2 regions of the Massilia sp. LC238 genome follow, and region 2 is predicted to be linked to the other one. Evidence: predicted binding sites of a transcription regulator. Region 2 holds the regulator's gene; the other holds the start of a gene.
What was found. The regulator NrdR, encoded in region 2, represses ribonucleotide reductase genes. The targets are predictions, from matches to a motif close to CACNANATNTNGTG.
Positions count from the first base shown of each region.

Region 1: the regulator NrdR is predicted to act here: its motif matches at 1,063-1,076, upstream of FG94_RS20125 (ribonucleoside-diphosphate reductase subunit alpha).

Region 1 covers NZ_JNNN01000073.1:124,818-130,979, reverse strand. The annotation lists gene FG94_RS20130 (sigma-54 dependent transcriptional regulator) at 1-793, shown strand, start outside; gene FG94_RS20125 (ribonucleoside-diphosphate reductase subunit alpha) at 1,292-4,228, shown strand; gene FG94_RS20120 (ribonucleotide-diphosphate reductase subunit beta) at 4,425-5,534, shown strand; gene FG94_RS20115 (DUF4256 domain-containing protein) at 5,665-6,162, shown strand, end outside.
Region 2 covers NZ_JNNN01000078.1:353,595-359,756, reverse strand. The annotation lists gene FG94_RS22870 (GspH/FimT family protein) at 1-45, opposite strand, end outside; gene FG94_RS22865 (type IV pilin protein) at 42-491, opposite strand; gene FG94_RS22860 (hypothetical protein) at 491-1,207, opposite strand; gene FG94_RS22855 (PilW family protein) at 1,213-2,115, opposite strand; gene pilV (type IV pilus modification protein PilV) at 2,142-2,657, opposite strand; gene nrdR (transcriptional regulator NrdR) at 2,799-3,257, opposite strand; gene glyA (serine hydroxymethyltransferase) at 3,305-4,552, opposite strand; ZMP/ZTP riboswitch at 4,648-4,764, opposite strand; gene FG94_RS22835 (SDR family oxidoreductase) at 4,899-5,645, shown strand; gene ybgC (tol-pal system-associated acyl-CoA thioesterase) at 5,899-6,162, shown strand, end outside.

The DNA of each region.
Region 1 (6,162 bases), on a different contig from region 2:
CTTCCAGGCCGCCAACGGCGGCACCCTGATGCTGGACGAAGTGGCCGACCTGCCGCTGCCGATGCAGGTCAAGCTGCTGCGCGCGATCCAGGAGCGGCGCGTGCGCAAGATCGGCGCCACCACCGAAGAGCCGGTGGACGTGCGCATCATCAGCGCCACCCACCAGGACCTGGCGAAATGCGTGGAGCAGGGCAGGTTCAGGCAGGACTTGTTCTACCGCCTGAACGTGATCGAACTGTCGCTGCCGCCGCTGCGCGAACGGATCGACGACCTGGCGCCGCTGGTGGACGCGATCCTGGCGCGCCTTGCCGGGCCGGGCCAGGCCGCGCTCGGACCGGGCGTGCTCGATGCGCTGCGTGCCTACTCCTTCCCGGGGAACATCCGCGAACTGGAAAACGTGCTGGAGCGGGCGCTGGCCTTTGCCAACGACGGCGTGATCGAAGTGGGCGACCTGTCGCTCAAGGCGGCGCGGCCGGGCGACGCGTTGCGGCGCGAACCGGCCGCGAGCGCGCCGGCGCCCATGCCCGCGCCCACGCCCTTGCCGGAACCGATGCCGACGCCTGCGCCTGCCCCGGTGGAGGCGGCGCCCGCTTCCGCCATGCTGGGCCCCAACGGCCTGCCGAGCAACCTGCCCGAGTACCTGAGCCAGGTCGAGCGCGACATCATCGGACGCGCCCTGCAGCAGACCCAGTTCAACCGCACCCAGGCAGCGAGCCTGCTCGGCATCAGCGTGCGCCAGCTGCGCTACCAGATGCAGAAGCTGGAGATCTGCGCGCCGGACGACCATGCGTGAGTCTCCTGCAAAAGCGCGAGTCGGCATGTCGTGATGTTGTCTTTTCGCCAGTGCAAAATGCACAAGAACGATGCGCCGCGCATGCAGTTGATTAAGCCTTGTGCAGCGTTCCGGATCAGGGTTAGTGCTCACTCACCGCATACCGCCCGTCGTTCTTGCCCTATGGGCTTGTCAAGCCAGCGCACCAAAAAAAACAAAAAAAATTACGGGCTCCGTCACTTGCCCTGACCTAGGTCAGGCACTACAATTAGTCTCATATCAAGTTCGAACACTAGATATAGTGGTAGTGGATCAGAAGAAACTAGATTCACGTTCGACTTGAAGCTTGCTCTGCAAGCTACTGAATTAACAACGATTTCTACCCTGCCGCATTGATCTCATCCTTGGTTGCCAGTGAGGAGTTCCAGCTGGCGGGGTATCGCTTTGCTTAAAATTTTGTCCGGTTGACAAGTCCGGCTCAAGACAACAACGGCAAATCCGCTGCTCACTGGAGGCTCAATGCAAACAGCACAAGACATTTCGATCAATCCGCACGTCACCCCAGGCGCGTCGGCCACCGCCACGCCCGCAGAAATCGTCGCACGTGGTGACTACCGGGTTATCCGCCGCAACGGCGCCGTGGTCGCTTTCGAGCCGCACAAGATCTCGGTCGCGATGACAAAGGCCTTCCTCGCCGTCGCCGGCGGGCAGGGCGCGGCGTCGGCCCGCATCCGCGAGCTGGTCGAGCAGCTGACCAACAACGTGGTGGCTGCCCTCGTGCGCCGCCAGCCGAACGGCGGCACCTTCCACATCGAAGACGTGCAGGACCAGGTCGAACTGTCGCTGATGCGCTCGGGCGAGCATGACGTCGCCCGCGAATACGTGCTGTACCGCGCCAAGCGCATGGAAGAGCGCAAGGCCGCCAAGGAAGCCGCCGGCGGTACTCCGGTCGCCGCGCCGCAGATCCACGTGGTCGACGGCGGCGAGCGCCGTCCGCTGGACATCAACGACGTCCACGCCCTCGTGAACGCCGCTTGCTCGGGCCTGGAAAAGCACGTCGACGCCGACGCCATCGTCGCCGAGACCCTGAAGAACCTGTACGACGGCGTGCCGGTCGAAGAGCTGCACAAGTCGGCCATCCTGGCCGCCCGCGCCCTGATGGAAACCGACCCGGCCTACAGCCAGGTCACCGCGCGCATCCTGCTGCACACCATCCGCAAGGAAGTCTTCGGCCATGAAGTGCCGCAAGCCGGCGCCGCTGCCGAGTACATCACCTACTTCCCGCAATACATCGCCAAGGGCATCCAGAACGAACTGCTGGACGAAGAGCTGGGCAAGTACGACCTCGAGCGCCTGGCCAAGGCCATCGTCGCCGACCGCGACCTGCAGTTCGGCTACATCGGCCTGCAGACCCTGTACGACCGCTACTTCCTGCACGTGCGCGAAACCCGCATCGAGATGCCGCAGGCCTTCTACATGCGCGTCGCGATGGGCCTGGCCCTGCGCGAAGCCGACCGCGAAGCGCGCGCCATCGAGTTCTACAACCTGCTGTCGTCGTTCGACTTCATGAGCTCGACCCCGACCCTGTTCAACTCGGGCACCCGCCGCTCGCAGCTGTCCTCGTGCTACCTGACCACCGTCGGCGACGACCTGGAAGGCATCTACGACGCGATCAAGGAAAACGCGCTGCTGTCGAAGTTCGCCGGCGGCCTGGGCAACGACTGGACCCCGGTCCGCGCGCTGGGCTCACGCATCAAGGGCACCAACGGCAAGTCGCAGGGCGTGGTCCCGTTCCTGAAAGTGGTCAACGACACCGCCGTGGCGGTGAACCAGGGCGGCAAGCGCAAGGGCGCGGTCTGCGCCTACCTGGAAACCTGGCACATGGACATCGAGGAATTCCTCGACCTGCGCAAGAACACCGGCGACGACCGCCGCCGCACCCACGACATGAACACCGCGAACTGGATTCCCGACCTGTTCATGAAGCGCGTGATGGAGAAGGGCCACTGGAGCCTGTTCTCGCCGAGCGAAACCCCGGACCTGCACGACAAGGTCGGCAAGGCCTTCGAAGAAGCCTACGTCGCCTATGAAGCCAAGGCTGCACGCGGCGAAATGACCGTGTACAAGAAGGTCGAAGCGCTCGACCTGTGGCGCAAGATGCTGTCGATGCTGTTCGAGACCGGCCACCCATGGATCACCTTCAAGGATCCGTGCAACATCCGCTCGCCGCAGCAGCACGTCGGCGTGGTGCACTCGTCGAACCTGTGCACCGAGATCACGCTGAACACCAGCGCCGACGAGATCGCCGTCTGCAACCTGGGCTCGGTGAACCTGCCGCAGCACATGAAGGGCGAGGGCCTGGACCACGCCAAGCTGCAGAAGACCATCCGCACCGCGATGCGCATGCTGGACAACGTCATCGACATCAACTACTACGCCGTGGACAAGGCGCGCAATTCGAACCTGCGCCACCGCCCGGTGGGCATGGGCATCATGGGCCACCAGGACTGCCTGCACATGATGCGCGTGCCGTTCGCTTCGGAGAAAGCAGTCGAATTCGCCGACAAGTCGATGGAAGCCGTCTGCTACTACGCCTACCTGGCCTCGACCGAGCTGGCCGAAGAGCGCGGCCGCTACGAGACCTACGAAGGTTCGCTGTGGGACCGCGGCATCCTGCCGCAGGACTCGATCAAGCTGCTGGCGGAAGAACGCGGCGGCTACCTGGAGCAGGACACCAGCGAATCGATGGACTGGACCGTGGTGCGCGAGCGCATCAAGCAGTTCGGCATGCGTAACTCGAACTGCGTGGCGATCGCCCCGACCGCGACCATCTCGAACATCATCGGCGTGTCGGCCTGCATCGAGCCGACCTTCCAGAACCTGTACGTGAAGTCGAACCTGTCGGGCGAGTTCACCGAGATCAACTCCTACCTGGTGCGCGACCTGAAGGCGCGCGACCTGTGGGACGAGGTGATGATCGCCGACCTGAAATACTTCGACGGTTCGCTCTCCAAGATCGACCGCGTGCCGCAAGACCTGCGCGACATCTACGCCACCGCGTTCGAAGTCGAGCCGAAGTGGCTGGTGGAAGCCGCCTCGCGCCGCCAGAAGTGGATCGACCAGGCCCAGTCGCTGAACATCTACATGGCCGGCGCCTCGGGCAAGAAGCTGGACGAGACCTACAAGCTGGCCTGGCTGCGCGGCCTGAAGACCACCTACTACCTGCGCACCATCGCGGCGACGCACATGGAGAAGTCGACCACCCGCACCGGCGCCCTGAACGCGGTGCCGGTCTCGGGCGGCCTGGTGGCCGGCCACGCCGCGCCGGCAGCGAACGGTCCGGTGGCTGCCGCTCCGGCGGCACCGGCGGCTGCAAGCGCGGAAGTGGTGGAGGGCGCCGCCTGCTACCTGCGTCCGGGCGACGCCGGCTTCGACGAGTGCGAAGCCTGCCAGTAAGCCAAAGAAAGTGCTGCCCGGCCTCACGGCCCGGCAGCACTTTGTACCACCACCCTAAAAACCGTCATTCCGGCGAAGGCCGGAATCCAAGTTCGTAGTGCACCACTAACGCTTGGCTTCCACCCGCGAATGACGACCACCCTGAATACTTAACGGCCCCACCAATCGAGGAGGCCACGAAAGAAGGAATAACACCATGCTCTCTTGGGACGACGAACCGACTACCTCACCAGCCCCGCGCGCACCGCAAGCCGCCGGCGAAGCCGCACCCGCCGCCGCCGAAGTCGCCAAGCGCGTCAACGCCGACGACAAGCGCATCATCAACGGCCAGACCGACGTGAACCAGCTGGTGCCGTTCAAGTACAAGTGGGCATGGGACAAGTACCTGGCCGGCTGCGCGAACCACTGGATGCCGCAGGAAGTGAACATGCAGCGCGACATCGAGCTGTGGAAGAGCCCGAACGGCCTGTCGGAAGACGAGCGCCGCCTGGTCAAGCGCAACCTCGGCTTCTTCGTGACCGCCGACTCGCTCGCCGCCAACAACATCGTGCTGGGCACCTACCGCCACATCACCGCGCCGGAATGCCGCCAGTACCTGCTGCGCCAGGCTTTCGAGGAAGCAATCCACACCCACGCCTACCAGTACATCGTCGAATCGCTGGGCCTGGACGAGCGCGAGATCTTCAACGCCTACAACGAGATCGCGTCGATCCACGACAAGGACCAGTTCCTGATCCCGTTCATCAACGTCCTGACCGATCCTGACTTCAAGACCGGCACCCTGGAAAACGACCAGAAGCTGCTGAAGTCGATCATCGTGTTCGCCTGCCTGATGGAAGGCCTGTTCTTCTACGTCGGCTTCACCCAGATCCTGGCGCTCGGCCGCCAGAACAAGATGACCGGCGCCGCCGAGCAGTACCAGTACATTCTGCGCGACGAGTCGATGCACGTGAACTTCGGCATCGACCTGATCAACACGATCAAGATGGAAAACCCGCAGCTGTGGACCGCGGCCTTCCGCGAAGAGCTGAAAGCCCTGTTCCTGCAGGCCGTCGAACTCGAGTACCGCTACGCCGAAGACACCATGCCGCGCGGCGTGCTGGGCCTGAACGCCCCGATGTTCAAGGGCTACCTGCGCTTCATCGCCAACCGCCGCGCCGTGCAGATCGGCCTGGATCCGCTGTTCCCGAACGAAGAGAACCCGTTCCCGTGGATGAGCGAGATGATCGACCTGAAGAAGGAGCGTAACTTCTTCGAGACGCGCGTGACCGAGTACCAGACCGGCGGTGCGCTGAGCTGGGACTGATCTTCCGCATCGGACTCACGAAACCCGGCTGCCGGCAACGGCAGCCGGGTTTTTTCATGCCCGAGTCCGGAGCTGTGCTAAGTTTGCGTTCCTGATCGCAGTCATCCACCATGAGAGGACAAGACCAGCCATGCGCCCGGAACAAGCCAAGGAACTGCTGCAGACATTGAAGGCCCGCTTCGACAAGAACATGCACCGCCACGCGGGAGTTGATTGGTCCGCGGTAGAAGCAAGACTCGACCGCCATCCGGCTGCGCTGGATGCGCTGGCACAGATGGAAGCGACCGGCGGCGAGCCGGACATCGTCGGCATCGAGCAGGCGACCGGCAGCATCATCTTCTGCGACTGTTCCCCGGAATCGCCGGCAGGCCGGCGCAGCATCTGCTACGACCCCGCCGCCTTGGACGCGCGCAAGGAAAACAAGCCGCGCAGCAGTGCGGAGGAGGTGGCCGCCAGCATGGGCATCGCGCTGCTCACCGAAGAACAGTACCGCCACCTGCAGACGCTCGGTGAATTCGACCGCAAGACCTCGAGCTGGATCGCCACCCCGCCAGACGTGCGCAAGCTGGGCGGCGCGCTGTTCTGCGACCGCCGCTACGGCCGGGTATTCGTCTACCACAACGGCGCC
Region 2 (6,162 bases):
CAGGGTGGCGCCCTCGGCGGCGCGGCTCTGGACGGGGCCGCTCATGGCCAGCAGCGCGGCCCGCTGCCGCTCGCGCCCTGTGCACCGGTGCTGTCCAGGCGCAGCTCACCGCAGTCGGGATCGCTGAAGCCCGTATCGACGTTCGCGGTGCCCGGCCGGGCGCGCAGCGCGATGCACTGGCTGATGGCCTGCCCTTCGCAGGCACGCCCGTCGAGCTCGTAGGCGCTGTCCTGCGGACGCGAACCTAGCCACCAGCGGAACTGGCGGCTGTCCGCATCCTGGGAGGCGACCGAGAACGCCACATAGGTATGGTGCAGGGCGCGGTACTGTTCCTGGCGCTGCATGGCGTCGACCAGCGCCAGCTGGGCCTCGACCCGGCGCGCCTTGACCACGTGGCGCGCATACCCCGGGTAGGCGATCGCGGCGAGGATCGAGACGATCGCCAGCACGACCAGCAGCTCCACCAGCGTGAACCCACGACAGCGCTTCATCATCCCTCCGCTCCCGCCGCCACGGCCTCGTGCCAGTTGCCGATCTCGCGCCAGCCTACCCGGATGCCGGGTCCGCCCGCCGTGCCCGGCAAGGGGGGCGGCGCGGGCGCCGGCGCTTGCGGGTTTGATTCTTCTGCCGGACCAGCCAGCAGTTTGCGGTAATAGGCCTGCAGCGCCACCTGGGTGGTCGCCGCGCTGCCGAAGCCGAGCGCGCTCACCCGGTACAGCAGCGCGCCGCCGGCTGCCGGCATCCGTTCGATCAGGTAGCGCGGGGCCTGGCCTGGCAGCGCCCCCTCTCCGACCGGAAGCAGCGCGCCGGTGAAGGTCCCGAGCGGGACCGCCGGGCCGTCGTCGTCCGCCAGCAGGGCGAATACCGCGCGCGCGTCCGGCGCGTGTTCGCACAGGCCGTCATAGGGCCTGCCGCCGCCGCAGCCGGGGGCGAACACGGCCGGAGTGGCCTGCGCCAGCGCGGCGGCGCGCGCCGAGCCCGGATCCGCGCCGCCTTCGATGTCGTGCTCGGCGTCCGCCAGCGCGGCCATCGCGGCCTGCAGCGCCAGCAGCCGGTCGCGTTCATGACCGGCGGCGCGCGCGCCGCTGATCGCGGTGCGCGCCGCGGCAATGCTGCTCAACAGCACGGCCAGCATCAGCAGCAGCGCCGTGAGCAGCGCGACGCCATGCTGGGCGGCGCGGCTTGGCGGGTGGGTGAATGCGCGCATCGGCGTCAGCGCACCCGCGCAGGCAAGGCGATCGTGGTGCCGAACACCTTGCGGTAGCGCGGCCCGTCGTCGCCGGACAGGGCCGTCTCGTGCAGGCGCGTGCCGGCGTCGATGCCGGCGAGCGCGCCATAGTCGCGCCCGAACAAGTCGTACACCAGATCGCGTGCCGAGGCGAGCCGGCTGGCCGGCCCGCGCAGCAACAGGGCTACGCGCACGCTTGCGATCTTCTTCCAGTGGGTGCGCCGGCGCAGGTCGGCGTCGCGCTCGGCGGGGGTGCTGCCCACCAGCACCAGGCCCGCGTCCAGCCCGGCCAGCGCGCTGGCGTTCAGGTAGCGCTCGGGCGTGCCGTCGGCGTCGCCATCGAGCCCGTACAGCACCTGGAAGCTGTCGACGGCGCCGACCACCGCGTCCGCCGACCAGGCGCTGGCGCCGCGGTACTTGCAGCGCAGCTCGGTGTCGCCCTGGGCATTGCGGGCGACGTAGAAGATGCTCCAGCCTTCCTCGTCGCGGTGCACGGCGAAGCCGGCGCAATCGAGGCTGGTGCCGTCGCCGTTGGGCGGCGCACCGGTGCCGGGGAAGCGGATCGCCAGCACGTCGCTGCCGTTGACGGCGTCGACCGGCGCATTGTCGATGCCGAAGCCGGCTTGGCTGACCCGGCGGGCATCGAGCCCGGACAGGCGTGCCGGCGCGTCCGGCTCCGGTCCGGCGCTGTGCTCCTCCCAGTCGGCCGCCGCCGACTGGCGCACGGCGCGCGCGACCGCCTCCAGCGCGTAGCGTCCGGCATCGTCCATCGCAGCCGTCTCCACCTGCGCGGCGAAGGCGCGGTTGGCCCAGATGAACAGGCTGGCGGCGGCAAGCAGCACGCCCAGGCCGACGACCATGGCGACCAGCAGTTCGGGCATCGTCATCCCCCGCTCCCGGTGTGCGCGGCGCATCATCGGAGCACCCCCACGTAGCCGGGCGCATCGCCGCTACCCTGCCAGCCCAGCTTGACGACCGGCAGGGCGTCCGCATTGCCGTCGCAGCTCCAGCGCGGGCGTCCATCGGCGCTGTCCCAGGGCGAGCCGTCGCGGCACACCGCGATGCGGCCGCGCGGGAATTGCGCATGCACCGCCTGGCGGATTTCATGCAGGTCGAACTCGGCCAGCCGGGCCGGCGTGCAGGCGGCGTCGAAGCAGCTGGCGCCGGCCACGGGCGGGCCGCCTACCGCGTCGTAGGACAAGGCCAGGTAGGGATTGGCGCCGTCGGGCAGGCTTGCCACCGCGGGATTGACCTGCATGCGCGCGGACAGCGAGGCTGCCAGCTGGGCCGCCTCGGACATCAGCGCCGACTGCTGGCGGGTGCGTTCGGCGCTGAGCTGGGTGGCGCCCGCGCCGACGATGCCGACCGCCAGCACGAACAATGCGACCAGTACCTCGGCCAGCGTGAAACCATGAGTCTTCCCCTGCACGGCACCCTCCCCTCGTTAGCCTGCGCAAGCAGCTTGCGCTTGCGAGCTGCGAAGTTATCAGGCGTGGCGGGGCCAGCCGTGAGCTGGCGCAATCGGGTTTGGGGAACTGCTGAGCTTAGGTGGCAGCGCTTGCTACAGCGCTCATTTACGCGGCTGGCCGACTTCGGCGATCGCCTCTTGGAACTCGGCCAGGTCTTCGAAATTCTTGTACACCGAGGCGAAGCGGATGTAGGCGATCTTGTCGAGGCGCTTGAGTTCCTGCATCACCAGCTCGCCGACGTAGCCGGTGTCCACCTCGCGCAAGCCGCTGGTCAGGAGCTTTTCCTCGATGGTGGCGACCGCGGTATCGATGGCCTCGGCCGCGACCGGGCGCTTGCGCAGGGCCAGCATCAGGCTACCGCGCAGCTTGTTCGACGAGAACTCGGTGCGGCTGCCGTTCTTCTTGACGATGATCGGCATCGACAATTCGATGCGTTCGTAGGTGGTGAAGCGCTTGTCGCACTTCGCGCAGCGCCGGCGCCGGCGGATGGCGTCCCCCTCCTCGGACACGCGGGTGTCGAGGACCTGGGTATCTTCATGCTGGCAGAACGGACATTTCATGGGCGCCGGAGATTCAAAAAGGGCCGCAGCGAGCGGCCCTGGGTTGCTTACTTCGCGTAGACCGGATACTTGTCGGTCAGCTGCTTCACTTCCGCCTTGACGCGCTCGATGGTAGCCGCGTCGTGCGGGTTGTCCAGCACGTCGGCGATCAGGTGGCCGACCTTGACCGCGTCTTCTTCCTTGAAGCCGCGGGTGGTGAAGGCAGGGCTGCCCAGGCGGATGCCCGAGGTGACGAAAGGCTTCTGCGGGTCGTTCGGGATGCCGTTCTTGTTGCAGGTCATGTGTGCCTGGCCCAGGATCGCTTCCGCTTCCTTGCCGGTCAGGCCTTTCGAACGCAGGTCGACCAGCATCACGTGCGACTCGGTGCGGCCCGAGACTATGCGCAGGCCGCGCTCGGTCAGGGTGTTGGCCAGGGCGCTGGCGTTCTTGACCACCTGCTTCTGGTATTCCTTGAACTCCGGCGACAGCGCTTCCTTGAAGGCCACGGCCTTGCCGGCGATGACGTGCATCAGCGGACCACCCTGGATGCCCGGGAAGATCGCCGAGTTGATCTGCTTTTCGTACTCGGCCTTCATCAGGATGATGCCGCCACGCGGGCCGCGCAGCGATTTGTGGGTGGTCGAGGTGACGAAGTCGGCGTGCGGCACCGGATTCGGGTACTCGCCTGCGGCGATCAGGCCGGCGTAGTGGGCCATGTCGACCATGAAGTAGGCGCCGACTTCCTTGGCGATGCGGGCGAAGCGCTCGAAATCGATGCGCAGGGCGAAGGCGGAAGCGCCGGCGATGATCATCTTCGGCTTGTGCTCGCGGGCCAGGCGTTCCATGGCTTCGTAGTCGATGTCTTCCTGCTCCGTCAGGCCGTAGGAAACGACGTTGAACCATTTGCCCGACATGTTCAGGGCCATGCCGTGGGTCAGGTGGCCGCCTTCTGCCAGCGACATGCCCATGATGGTGTCGCCTGGCTTGAGCATGGCGAAGAACACACCCTGGTTGGCCTGCGAGCCCGAGTTCGGCTGCACGTTGGCGGCTTCGGCGCCGAACAATGCTTTAAGGCGGTCGATCGCCAGCTGCTCGGCGACGTCGACGTATTCGCAGCCGCCGTAGTAGCGCTTGCCCGGATAGCCTTCGGCGTATTTATTGGTCAACTGCGAGCCCTGCGCTTCCATCACCGCCGGCGAGGTGTAGTTCTCCGAAGCGATCAGTTCGATGTGGTCTTGCTGGCGAACGTTTTCCTTCTGGATGGCATCCCACAGTTCCGGGTCGACATTGGCAAGCGTATGATCTTTTGCAAACATGTAAAACTCCAATCGAGAGAAATACCAGACAACGGCAGCGCAGTGCGGGCAGCGGGACCAGCGGCGCAAGGCAGCCCGATACGACACGTACCAGTTGTGGCTGCCCAGGCGAACGGCGAGTTGGCGTCTCAGGTTCCCCGGTGGGTCTCCACCTTTGCCGTGGCCGCTTCAGGATGCGGGCGCACGGTGTTTCGCCAGTTACGTGAGACGTGAATTCAGCTGATTGTATGTGATCCGGGCCTCTTAGGGCAAGGAAACTGCTGTCGTCTTAACAAGCTCGGGGCGGCCAGCGGGATGCTGGCCATTTCGGCTACAATTTTCAGCTCCTTTGCCCTCAGGACCTACCATGATCGTCTTTATCACCGGCGCTTCGGCCGGCTTCGGCGCCGCGATGGCGCGCATTTTCGTCCAGAACGGCCACCGCGCCATCCTCGCCGCGCGGCGCACCGAGCGCGTCGAAGAGCTGGCACGCGAACTGGGCGACGGCGCTCTGGCGGTCACCCTGGACGTCACCAGCCGCGCCTCGATCGAGGCCGCTTTGAGCAGCCTGCCGGAAGGCTGGCGCGACATCGACGTGCTCATCAACAATGCGGGCCTGGCGCTGAACACCAAGCCGGCGCACGAGGTGCCGCTGGAAGACTGGGACACCATGATCGCCACCAACTGCCAGGGCCTGGTGACCATGACCCGCGCCGTGCTCCCCAGCATGGTGGCGCGCGGGAGCGGCCTGGTCATCAACCTGGGCTCGGTGGCGGGACACTACCCCTACCCGGGCGGCAACGTGTACGGCGCCACCAAGGCCTTCGTGGAACAGTTCACCCTGAACCTGCGGGCCGACCTGGTCGGCACCGGCGTGCGCGCCACCAACCTGGCGCCGGGGCTGTGCGGCGGCACCGAGTTCTCGAACGTGCGCTTCAAGGGCGACGACGCTGCCGCGGCCAAGGTGTACGAAGGCACGACGCCCCTGAGCGCCGAGGACATCGCCGCCACGGCCTACTGGATCGCAACCCTGCCGCCGCACGTGAACGTGAACAGCATCGAACTGATGCCGACCTGCCAGGGCTTCTCGCCCTTCGCCATCAAGCGCACTTGACCTGTAGGTGTGCCCCTTTGCCGAACAGTCCACGGACTGTTCGACTTGCTGGCGTGTATCGGGCGCTCGGCAATTGTGAGAAAGTGTTACAGTCATTGGCCTTTCGGCTATGTTTCACGTCTACTATTACGCGCCGACATTGCCTTACCGATAGGCACGCCCGACCATTTCCTTCCTATATGTTCGCAAACGTACATAAGGAGGGTAAAAATCGCGTAAAATGTTTCCTATTTTCATTTAAATGGCAGGGGAAATGCCTTCAGCTTTTGACTGGACAGTCAGGGTCTATTACGAAGATACCGACGCCGGTGGCATCGTGTTTTACGCCAATTACCTGAAGTTCTTTGAACGAGCGCGCACCGAATGGCTGCGCGCGGCAGGCGTCGGCCAGCAGGAATTGCTGGACGCCGAGGGCGCCGCATTCGTCGTCAAGAGCGCTTCCCTGGACTACCATGCGCCGGCGCGCCTGGACGACGTGCTGACCATTCGCACCACGGTCGAAAAGCTCGGCCGCGCA